DNA from 2 places in the Marinobacter sp. MIT930201 genome. Region 2 is predicted to be linked to the other one. Evidence: riboswitches for the same ligand, from Rfam matches in the RefSeq annotation. Region 2 holds a riboswitch; the other holds the start of a gene.
What was found. A riboswitch is a leader RNA that binds a small molecule or an ion and turns the genes downstream of it on or off. The one in region 2 is predicted to bind cobalamin.
Positions count from the first base shown of each region.

Region 1: it holds a riboswitch for cobalamin, as region 2 does, so the genes downstream of both, SIC19_RS01955 (TonB-dependent receptor plug domain-containing protein) here and SIC19_RS10590 (ribonucleoside-diphosphate reductase subunit alpha) in region 2, are expected to answer to the same signal.

Region 1 covers NZ_CP138916.1:410,616-416,619, reverse strand. Annotated here, with positions in the region: gene SIC19_RS01970 (methylmalonyl-CoA mutase family protein) at 1-434, shown strand, start outside; gene SIC19_RS01965 (cob(I)yrinic acid a,c-diamide adenosyltransferase) at 477-1,034, shown strand; gene cobD (threonine-phosphate decarboxylase CobD) at 1,063-2,082, shown strand; cobalamin riboswitch at 2,135-2,342, shown strand; gene SIC19_RS01955 (TonB-dependent receptor plug domain-containing protein) at 2,577-4,298, shown strand; gene SIC19_RS01950 (cobaltochelatase subunit CobN) at 4,321-6,004, shown strand, end outside.
Region 2 covers NZ_CP138916.1:2,310,209-2,316,212, reverse strand. Annotated here, with positions in the region: gene SIC19_RS10595 (ribonucleotide-diphosphate reductase subunit beta) at 19-1,077, opposite strand; gene SIC19_RS10590 (ribonucleoside-diphosphate reductase subunit alpha) at 1,112-3,877, opposite strand; cobalamin riboswitch at 3,987-4,181, opposite strand; gene SIC19_RS10585 (DUF3047 domain-containing protein) at 4,307-5,041, shown strand; gene nhaB (sodium/proton antiporter NhaB) at 5,028-6,004, opposite strand, start outside.

The DNA of each region.
Region 1 (6,004 bases), 1.9 Mb from region 2:
AGAAGGAAGTCTGGAAGATTCTCGACGAAGTGGAAGAGCTCGGTGGCACGCTGCAGTGCATCGACGACGGCTACTTCCAGAGGGGCATCTCCGATTCCGCCTACGATTTCGCGCTGCGCAAGGCCAGCGGTGAGCGTCCGGTTATCGGCGTCAACATGTTCGTGCAGGACGAAGAGGATGTTGAAATCGAAACCCATCCCCACGATCCGGAAACCGAACGCCGGCAGATTGAACGCCTGAATAGGGTCAAGGACAATCGCGACGAGGAGAAAGTTCAAGGCATGCTCAAGCAACTGAAAGAGCAGGCCGAGGACGAATCGGCCAATCTCATGCCCATCACCATCGAACTGGTGAAAGAGGGCGCCTCGATGGGCGATATTGTTGAAACCCTGAAAGGGATATGGGGAACCTATCGCGAAAAACCTGTAATCTGACCGGCTTTGAATACTGACAGAACCGGTTCACGGGAGACATGAATGGTCAGGCTCACCAAGATCTATACGAAAACCGGAGACAAGGGCGATACCGGTCTTGGCGACGGCAGCCGCGTCGCCAAGCATGACCTGCGTGTGGAAGCCTACGGTACGGTGGATGAGGCCAACGCAGTGATTGGTCTCGCGCGGCTGCATGTGGACGACGAACTGGACGTGATACTGGCACGCATCCAGAACGACCTGTTTGATGTCGGGGCGGATCTGTGTACCCCGATCGTGGAGAACCCGAAGTACCCGCCACTGAGGCTCGCCGAGGGCAAGACCGTTGAGCTTGAGCAGGAGATCGACCGGTTCAACGCGGATATTCCGTCGCTTCGCTCCTTTATCCTGCCCGCAGGCAATGCTGCGGCTACGCATCTCCACCATGCCCGCACGGTAACGCGGCGTGCTGAGCGCATCATTGCTCAGCTACAGGAAGAGCAGGACATCAGCCCGTTGGTTCTGGAATACATGAATCGGCTGTCTGATTTGCTGTTCGTCCTTGCCAGACACGCCAACAACCAGGGTAAGGACGATGTGCTTTGGGTGCCGGGAAAATAATGCTGGCCCGAGACCAGGGTATTGAAGCGTGAATTTGTCGCCGCTGGAACATGGTGGCCGGCTACGGGCCGCCGCGAAGACGTGGGGCATCCCTCTGGATCAATGGCTGGACCTGTCCACCGGTATCAATCCGAGTGGGTGGCCGGTTCCGGCGATCCCGGAAGAGGTCTGGCGCCGCCTGCCGGACCCTGACGATGGCCTGGAGCAACTCATCAGGCAATGGGTAGGTGCACCGGATGGCGCCGCATGTATGGCCCTGGCTGGTAGCCAGGCGGCAATCATGCACTTGCCCCGTTTACGAAAGCCGTGCCGGGTAGGTGTGCCCTCTCCGGGGTACCAGGAGCATGGTCATAACTGGGCTGCTGCCGGTCATCGGGTGATCGAGATTGGCAATGATCAGCTAGAGGATGATAATGAAAGCTGGCTGGACGAGCTGGACGTGCTGGTGTGGATCAATCCAAATAATCCCACTGGCCAGGTTGTTGATCCGGACCGGTTGCTGAACTGGCATCAGCGGCTTCAACGTCGTGGTGGGTGGCTGATTGTAGACGAGGCGTTCGTCGATGCCACTCCGGAACTCAGTGTCGGGTATGCGACCGACAGACCCGGTCTTATCGTCATGAGATCCCTGGGTAAGTTTTTCGGCCTGGCGGGCCTGCGGGCCGGAGCTGCGGTGGGAGACCCGGATATTGTTCGCCGATTGAGCGCAGTGATCGGGCCCTGGTCAATCAGTGGCCCTGCGCGATTTATCATGGGCCAGGCGCTGGCGGACACCCAGTGGCAGGCGGCGACGATGGAGCGGCTGCACAGTGAAAGCCAGCGGTTGGCGGACTGCTTGTCGCGGCACGGCTTTGAAGGCGCTACTGGAACGGCGCTTTTTAGATACGTTCGGCATGGCCGGGCGGCGGACATTGCAGGCGAACTCGCACGGCGGGGAATCCTCGTGCGGGGGTTCGAGAATCCTGCTGCACTGCGGTTTGGATTGCCCGGCTCAGAACCGGAATGGACGCGGTTAGAGCAGGCACTGTATTTAAGCCGTCTGTATTGATTTAGCACATAAGGGCTGCTAGTTTGGCGCCCGATTCGATGAACACCGTGTTCAGGTAACGCTTTTTTGCGGTATCCCCGCCGGAAAGCGTAAAACGGGAAGTCGGTTAAAGTCCGACGCTGCCCCCGCAACGGTAAGCGAGCTAAAGGCAATCGAAAAAGCCACTGTGCATCATGCATGGGAAGGTGATTGCCCCGGACCAGTCCAACAGGCTGATCCACTCGCAAGCCCGGAGACCGGCCTGAATGCACACCGGAAGTTGCGGAGGGCGACGGCGGTGGGAGAGTTGCGTCGGTCTCACACCCGTACTTTGACTCGTATCCTGCCTCCCCAATCTCATACTCAAACTCCGCAACACAATAACCATCACGCGGGTGCGCGTGGTTTGCCAGCGAGTGTTGATTATGAGTTGTCCGAAGTCTTTGCCGGTCCTGTTTTCCGGCCTCCCCCTTGTGTTCCTCCCAGTTTCCAGTGCGCTAGCCGACGAAGAGGTAATGGTCTCGGCACTTGACCCCATTGTCGTGACGGCCACGCTTGGTCCGAAGACCCGGGGCGAAAGTGACTCATCGGTCACGGTGATCGATGAAGAGGCGATTGAACGCTTGCAACCTCAAACGTTCGACGAGCTGCTGATGGGCCAACCCGGCATTGATATCACCAGCAACGGCTCGTTCGGTAAGAACACCAGTGTCTACACCCGGGGTACCGGCAGCGAATCCACGGTTTTCCTGGTGGACGGCATTCGTTTGCGCTCGGCCACCAGTGGTAGTGCTGCCTGGCAGTATTTCCCGCCGCAAATGGTGGAAAGGGTAGAAATTGTTCGGGGTTCCCGCAGTAACCTGTACGGAGCCGATGCCGTGGGCGGCGTTATCCAGGCCTTTACCCACAGCGCCGAAAAGGGCCGCGAGGGATGGGTTCAGGCCGGCGGTGGCAACTTCAATACCCAGGAGTATGTGGCCGGGACGGCCGGTACTGAAGGCCGGATGACATACAGCCTGAGCGCAAGCCATCTGGAAACTGACGGCACGGCCATTGTTGAAGGGGGCGAAGACAAGGGCTTTCGTAACACCTCAGCCCTGGCGTCCGTTGCTCACCAGTTCGACTCCGGTGGGGAAGCCGGCGTTGTCCTCATGCGTGCCCAGGGCAATACCGAGTTCGAGGGCGGTGATACAGATTTTGCTATCCAAACCGTTGGTGTTCGTCTGGACGCGCCGATCAGCGACTATTGGCGGAGCCGTATCCTGTTAGCCGAATCCATTGATGAGCAGGATACACGGGACGAATTTGGTGACAGCACCTTCGACACCAAAACCCGCAGTGCCCGTTGGGAGAACCAGATCAGCATCGGCCGCCATGAGTACATCTTGGGCGGTGAACTCTTGATGGATGAGGTAGACAGCACCACCGACTTTGACGAAACCAGCCGCACCAACGCCGCTGTTTTTGGTCAGGCCCTTTTGAATTTTGGTCCGACGGACTTTCAGTTGAGTTTGCGCGCCGACGATAACGAGGCTTTTGGTCGTGAGGAAACCGGTGCGATCGCCATGGGTGTCGATATGGATCGCAACCATAGAGTAAGGGTGAGCTACAGCACATCTTTCCGGGCGCCCACGTTCAATGACCTCTACTTCCCGAACTTCGGCAATGCGGATCTTCAACCGGAAACCGCAGGTAGCGTGGAGCTTGGTATTGGCGGAAATTACGCCCGTTGGTTCTGGGATGCCGCGATCTATCAGACAGACGCTGATGATCTGATTGTATTTGTCTTTAGGGACGGTCGGTTCGCACCATTCAATGTTAACGAAGCACGCATCAGGGGGGTTGAGCTGAGTGCTGGCCTGGAATTGGACGAATGGACCGTGCAGGCTGGGGCCTCGGTAACCGACCCCCGCGACCGTGAGACCGACAATCGAATTCGTCGCCGTAGCGCGAAACAGTTCCGGGTGGATCTGGATCGGGACTTCGGCCGAGTGTCGTTGGGAACCACCGTTAAGGGCCAGGGGTATCGCTACGACGACGCAGAGAATGAAGAGCGCATTGCCGGCTTTGTCACTTGGGACCTGCGGGCAAAGTGGGAAATCGACAGCCATTGGACCACCAATCTGACGGTCGACAACGTGCTGGACAGAGAATACGCCACGGCGCAGCGCTTTGATGGAAGTGCTTACATAGCCGCTGGCCGCACCGCAATGCTGACGATTCGCTACGACCTATGATCAACCATGGAGAGGTAAGGGCATGATTGAGCGCCTGTATAGGACTCTGAGACGCCCGTTGTTCGGCTGCCTTTCCGGGCTTCTGTTGATGCTGTCCCAACCAGTGTCCGGCGCCACGGTATTTGGGGTAGTGTCTGAGCGTTCCGCTGCGGAGATGGCTGCTGGTGCGGAACGCTTTCTAGCAGCCCAGCCAGATCACCGCATTATTCTGCGAACACCGGAGCAATTGGCAAACCTGGACAACAGCGCTCTCGACGATCTGGTGAGCCAGGCCGATGCCTTGTTGATGGCGGCGGTTTTCGGAGAGCAGGTGGGCCGGATTGAGCGTGCTGTGGGCGAGCAGGCCGCCGTTCGCGAGTTTCCGATTCTGGGGGTGAATGGCGACAGGGCGCTGACTGTGCTGTCACGGTTACAGGGGCGCAAGCCCCTGGAAGGGCTGGATGCCACGACCCTGAACAACCTGATGAAAGCGCCGGACCCCGGCACGGACTTGAAAGCCCATCTGGCAGAGCTTAAGGCCCGTTTCCCCGAACAGGAACCCTGGCTTGAAGGCCGGGCCCTATACCAGGGACGCACCCCGCAACACCTGGATGCCTTATTGCGTTGGTTGCTTGTTCAGGCGGGCGAAGAGCTTGACGTGCCGGATCTGCCGCCCCGGTCGCTGATCCGCTATTACCGTAATGGTGAATCCACAGATAGCGCGGCGAACCTTAACCTGCAATCTGGCCCTGTGGTCGCGCTTCTGGACCTGGATAGCGGTGATCGCCCCGGCGATCGGGCGCTGCTGGACGCAACCTGTGCAGCCCTGGAATCCAGAGGAATGCAATGCTTTGCAATCCTGTCCCGATGGGGTGGTGCCAGCCTGGAGGCTGTCCGTGCCCTGAATGAAACGGTAGGCCCGGCGACCCTGTCCGGTATTGTCAGTCTTCAGGACTTTATTATTGGAGGCGGCGAGGGTCGGCGTCAGGTCACGGAAGCGTTGGTCCGGTTGAATGTGCCGGTGATCAAGGGCTTGCGCCTGGCCTCCCGCACCACCAACCAATGGCAATTGTCGATCGATGGTATTCCGTCTGACAAGGTGCACTACAAATTGGCGATGCCCGAGCTCCAGGGGGTCAGTCAGCCTATGGTGCTGGCTACGGCGGAGCCGGAAGTGATTGACGAAAACACCGGTGTGGCTCTGACGCTTACCCAGCCGGTGCCGGAGCGGGTGGACGCCGTTGCGGACCGCCTGAAACGCTGGCAGACGCTGCAAGCCAAGGGCAACGCCGACAAGCGCGTGGCCATCATCTACTACAATCATCCACCGGGCCGGCAGAATATTGGGGCGGACAATCTCGATGTGCCAGCTTCCCTATATGAAATGCTGCACTGGCTTAAAGCCGAGGGCTACGAAACCGGCCCACTGCCGGAGAGTCCGGAAGCCCTCACCGACCTCCTCCAGCAACGAGGCGTGAGCCTGCCGGATGATCCTCGCGCGCTGAGGGAAATGGCCGGTGACGTTGCCTCAATGGCGGGCAGTACCTATCGTCAGTATCTCGAAACCTTGCCCAGGGTTGTCCAGCAGGAAATGGTCCATGGCCCCCTGGGTTATTTGCATGAGCGACTTGAGCAGGCACATAGGTTGGGCGAGAAAGAATTGGCAACCGGTCTGTTGAGTCGGGGCATTCGTGACTTGCGGCACCTGATTGAACACCTCCAGCACC
Region 2 (6,004 bases):
CTGAAGGTCAGTACGTTGCTACCACTCCAACTGCGCGCCGGTCTGATACTCGATGACCCGGGTTTCAAAGAAGTTTTTCTCCTTACGCAGGGTGGCCTGCTCATCCAGCCAGGGTGAGACGTTCTTTGCTCCCGGGAACGGTTCGTCCAGGCCAACGGTTCTGGCCCGGCGATTGGCCACAAAACGGAACTGCTCGCTGTGGTACTCGGCGGAATAGCCCAGGATCGGGTCCCGCAGGATGTAGTTGGCGTAGGCGGTTTCAGCGGCTTCGGACTCGTCCCACATATCGCGCACGGCTTTGGGGTCCAGCGTGATGTTTTCCTCTTCCAGGATCTGGTTCACCACTTTCAGCCCGAACGAGAAGTGCATGGCTTCGTCCCGCAGGATGTACTGCAGTTGCTCACCGGTGCCCCGCATCAGGCCCCGGCGCTGCAGGGCGAAGATGGGGCTGAAACCGTTGTAGAACCAGGCACCCTCAAAGACCGCTGCGAAGAACAGGTAGGACATAATGAACTCCTGCAGGTCGTCCTTGTTGCGCAGGTTCATATCAGAGCGCATGGCGGCATCCAGCCGGCGGTTGGCCATCTGGATCTTGCCGTTGATCGCGGGGACCACCCGATAGCGATTGTAGATCTCGCTCTGGTCCAGGTTGAGGGTTTCAATGCAGTGCTGGTAGGCCCAGGTGTGCATGGCTTCCTCGTACACCTGCCGCGCTTGGTAAATCTGCAATTCCGGGGCGCTCATCTTCTCCATCACCGCCAGGCCGATGTTGCGCATCGCCAGGATGTCGGAGGTGGTGAGGTAGGCCAGCACGTTCTCATACACGTGCTTTTCCGGCGCGGACAGGCGGTGGTGGTAGTCGTGAACGTCCTGAGCCATGTTCACGTCCAGCGGCGTCCAGTGGTTCTTGTTGGCATTCATGAAGTATTCCCAGGCCCAGGGGTACTTGAAGGGTGCCAGCTGATTGATGTCGGTTTCGCCGTTGATAACGCGCTTGTCATCGACATTGACCGGGGCCGGACCCTCCTGGGTAGCCGGGCGGGTTTGGGTGTTTGGTTCGTCGTCCCAGTTGAGCATCTTTTAACCTCTAGAATCTTGGTGGCGGTCGGGTTTACTGGCAGGCTTCGCAGTCCGGCTCATCAATGCTGCATACCTGTGGTTGCGGTGCTGCTACCGGCGCGGTTTTCTCGGCACCCGTGGCCCCGAGCGAGCGCAGGTAATAGGTGGTTTTCAGTCCCCGTTCCCAGGCCAACTGGTACAACTCATCCAGCTTTTTGCCGCTGGGTTCCGCCATGTAAAGGTTCAGGCTCTGGGCCTGGTCCAGCCATTTCTGGCGCCTGGCCGCCGCCTCCACCAGCCAGCGGGCATCGATCTCAAAGGCGGTGGCGTAGCGGGCCTTCAGTTCCGCGGGAATACGATCAATCTGCTGCACGCTGCCATCGAAGTACTTGAGATCGTTCACCATCACGTTGTCCCACAGACCCTCAGCTTTCAGATCACGAACCAGAGATGGATTAACCACCGTGAACTCGCCGGAGAGATTCGATTTCACGAACAGGTTCTGGTACGCCGGTTCGATGGATTGGGAGACACCGACGATGTTGGAGATGGTCGCCGTTGGCGCAATGGCCATCACATTGCTGTTACGCATGCCATTGCGGGCGATGAGTTCCCGCACCGCCGTCCAGTCCAGGCGGCTGCTGGTATTCAGGCTCAGGTCACCGTCCTGACGGGCCTCTTTCAACAGGTTGATGGAGTCAATGGGCAGAATACCCTGATGCCACAATGAGCCTTCATAGGTCTCGTAGGCACCGCGTTCACCGGCCAGCGCAGCCGAGGCCCGGATCGCGAAATAACTGATCTGCTCCATCGCCACATCGGCAAACTCCACCGCTTCCGCGCTGGTGTAGGGCAGATTGAGTCGATACAACGCATCCTGAAAGCCCATCAGGCCGAGACCAACGGGCCGATGCTTGAAATTGGAACTCTTCGCCTGGGGCACTGCGTAGTAATTGATGTCGACCACGTTATCGAGCATGCGGACCGCAGTATTGACCGTGCGTTCTAGGCGCTGGACATCCAGCTCACCGTTGTGGACATGGGCCGCCAGGTTGATGGACCCCAGGTTGCACACGGCGATCTCATCCGCACTGGTGTTCAGGGTGATCTCGGTACACAGGTTGGAGCTGTGCACCACGCCCCGATGCTGCTGCGGTGAGCGCAGGTTGCAGGGGTCCTTGAAGGTGATCCACGGATGACCGGTCTCGAACAGCACGGTCAGCATCTTGCGCCAGAGCTGTTTGGCGGACACCGTATTGAACAGAGTGATCTCGCCCCTGGCCGCCATAGCTTCGTATTCCTGGTACCGCGCCCGGAATGCGTTGCCATAGAGGTCATGCAAGTCCGGAGTGTCGTTTGGCGAGAACAGGGTCCAGTCCTGATCACTGCGCATGCGCTCGATCAGCAGGTCCGGTACCCAGTTGGCGGTGTTCATGTCGTGGGTACGACGACGCTCATCGCCGGTGTTCTTGCGTAGCTCCAGGAACTCCTCAATATCCAGGTGCCAGCTTTCCAGGTAAGCGCACACGGCGCCCTTGCGCTTGCCGCCCTGATTCACCGCCACCGCCGTGTCGTTCACCACTTTCAGGAATGGCACCACACCCTGGCTGCTGCCGTTGGTACCCTTGATGTGGGAGCCCAAAGCCCTGACTGGCGTCCAGTCGTTACCCAGGCCGCCGGCCCACTTGGACAGCATGGCGTTGTCACGGATGGCACCATAGATACCCTCCAGATCATCCTGAACGGTGGTGAGGTAGCAGGATGAAAGCTGGGAATGTCGGGTACCACTGTTGAACAGGGTTGGCGTGGAGGCCATGTAGTCGAAGGATGACAACAGGTCGTAGAACTCAATGGCCCGGGCATTGGGGTCGTCTTCCTGCAACGCCAGACCCATGGACACGCGCATGAAGAAGACCTGGGGCAACTCCAGCCGGTCACCTTTCCAGTTGAGGAAATAGCGGTCGTAGAGAGTCTGCAGGCCGAGGAACCCAAACTGGTGGTCCCGCTCCGGCTTGAGGGCAGCACCCAGGCGTTCCAGGTCGAACGCCGCCATGGCGTCGTCCAGCAGCTCGTAGTGGATACCCTGCTCAATGAAGGTGCTCAGGGCCTGCGGGTATATTTCCGCCAGCGGCAAACTTAGGGGCAGGCTCAAGGCGGCTGCGGTTTCCAGCCTGAGTTGTTCCAGCAGCAGACGAGCGGTTACGGCACTGTAGTCCGGTTCCTGCTCGATGCGGCCGCGGGCGGTCATGATCAGCGCAGACAGCACCTCCTCCTCAGCGATACCGTCGTACAGGTTCCGCAGCGCCCCTTCCACCAGGGATTCGCCATCGATGCCCTCCAATCCCTGGCTGGCACGCTCCACCTGGACTTTCATCAGCCCCAGATCCAGCGGCGCGGCCTCACCGTTGGCTTTTTTCACCGTGAGCGTGGGATGGGCCTCCACCGGCGCCAGGCTGGCCCGCTCCTGGGCATGAGCCTCCCGGTAGAGTACATAGGCGCGGGCCACTTTCTGCTCCTCCGCCCGCATCAGCGCCAGTTCCACCTGGTCCTGGATATCTTCAATGTGCACCTTGCCGCCAGCTTTCAAGCGTCGGCTGATGGCCTGCATGACCTGATGGGTAACCTGCTCCACGGAATCGTGAATGCGAGCCGAGCCTGCTGCTTCATCGCCTTCGACGGCAAGAAACGCTTTGGTCACAGCAACACTGATTTTGCTGGCGTCGAATCCAACCAGGGCGCCATTACGTTTAATAACCTGTAGGGAGGCAGTGCTGGTTGAGGCAGATTGGCCGGGCTCGGCCAGGGTAGCAGTGGACATGTCGGTTCTCCTGAGTACGCGTTTATGCCAAGACCTTCGCGTACGCAGGGGCGAGCATTGCTCTGAACAGAGACAACGCAAAACCGATCTGCTCACCTTGATACGCGAAGGTGCAGTTGTATTCCCTGGCAGGTCTTCGGACTCAGGGGCGTGAACCTGTTGGCTCGGCCTTGCGTGGCGACTTCCCGGCATTCGCCAGTGTCTTTATGCCACGCTCGTTCCCCAATACCGCTGCGCGTCAGTTCCGGAGTCTCACCGGATTCCCGGTACCACGATCATCGTGATGAGGGCGATCTGTGATTGATCAGCCTTTGATCACTATATCTGGTACTAAGCCAAGGATATAAACACTATATAGACTAAGGTAAATCGCAACAAGGCACTTTTTCGACGGTTACCGGTCAGTAAACGAACCCATAGGAGCATCCCATGACACCGCTACCGAGATACCTGACGGCCGCCCTCGCCCTTTCGTTGATGGCCGCTTCGGCCCAGGCTGACAGCACGGAAAACTCGCTGATCACCGCGTTTTCGACCATAACGTCCCTGGAAGATGGCTGGGAACCGATGGAGTTTCCGAAGATAGACCGCCACAGTCGCTATCAGTTGACGGACGACAACGGCGAGCAGGTGGTCAAGGCCACCACGGACAACAGCGCCTCCGGGCTGATAGCCAGGGTGTCCGTCGAACCCGGGGATTCACTGATCCTGCGCTGGCGGTGGAAAGTGTCGAACGTTTATCAGCAGGGAAACGCCCGTAAAAAGGAGGGCGATGACTACCCTGCGCGAATCTACGTGGCCTTTGAGTTCGAGCCGGACGAAGCCGGCTTTTTCGAGCGCGCCAAACGCAAGACCGTGGAAGTGGTGTTCGGGGAGGAACTGCCGGGCAATGCGCTGAACTACATCTGGGCCAACCGGCTGCCGGTTGGCGAAATCATTGCCAACCCGTTCACCGATACCACGATGATGGTAGCGGTGAACTCCGGGACGACGAACACAGGCGAATGGGTCACGGTGGAGCGGGATATCGTTGCGGACTACCGCAAGGCCTTTGGCCGAGAGCCGCCGAAGCTGGTGGGCGTCGCCATCATGTCGGATTCCGACAACACCGGAGCATCTGCCACCGCCTGGTATGGCGATGTCAGCTTGGTCAAACCAGATTGATGACGCAAAACAGACCTACCGCGCCCATCACGATGGTATAGGGAAACGCCATCACAACCATCCGCCCGTAGGACAATCGCACCAGCGGAGCGATTGCAGACGTCAGCAGGAACAGAAACGCTGCCTGGCCATTGGGGGTAGCCACACTGGGCAGGTTGGTGCCGGTGTTAATGGCGATGGCCAACTCCTGGAAATGCTCGTAGTCGATACTGCCGGCGTCCAGCGCCTGTTTGATTTCACTGATGTAAACGGTGGCTACGAACACATTGTCGCTGATCATCGACAACAACCCGTTGGCAATAAAGAACATGCCCGGCTGCTGGTCCTGAGGCAGGCTGAGCACAAAATCGATGATCGGCTTGAACAGGTGTTGCTCGTGAATCACCGCGACGATAGCGAAAAACACCACCAACAGCGAGGTAAATGGCAGCGATTCCTGGAAGGCCTTACCGATCTGGTGCTCGTCAGTAACGCCAGTGAACGAGGTGATCAGGATAATCACCAGAAGGCCAATCAACCCCACCTCTGCCAGGTGAAACGCCAGCCCAACAACCAGCACCAGGGCCGCCATTGCCTGTACCCACAGGGCAGCCTGATCGGCTTTCGTGCGCTTGGTGCGCTCGTTGTCAGCAAACTCTTCCAGTACCTGGCGGACAGGCTTGGGCAACCGGGCGCCATACCCAAACCAGCGCAGCTTTTCCAGCAGCCAGCAGGTGGTCAGGCCGGCCACCAGCACCGGCAGGCTCACCGGCGCCATGCGCAGGAAGAAACTGACAAAGTCCCACCCTACTACCTTGGCGATCAGCAGGTTCTGGGGTTCGCCCACCATAGTGGAGACTCCCCCCAAGGCCGTACCAATGGCGCCGTGCATCAGCAGGCTACGCAGAAAGGCCCGGAACTTGTCCAGGTCTTCCCGGTGCAACTCAATCACGTGTTCATCGCTGTTGGCATTATGATCGGAGT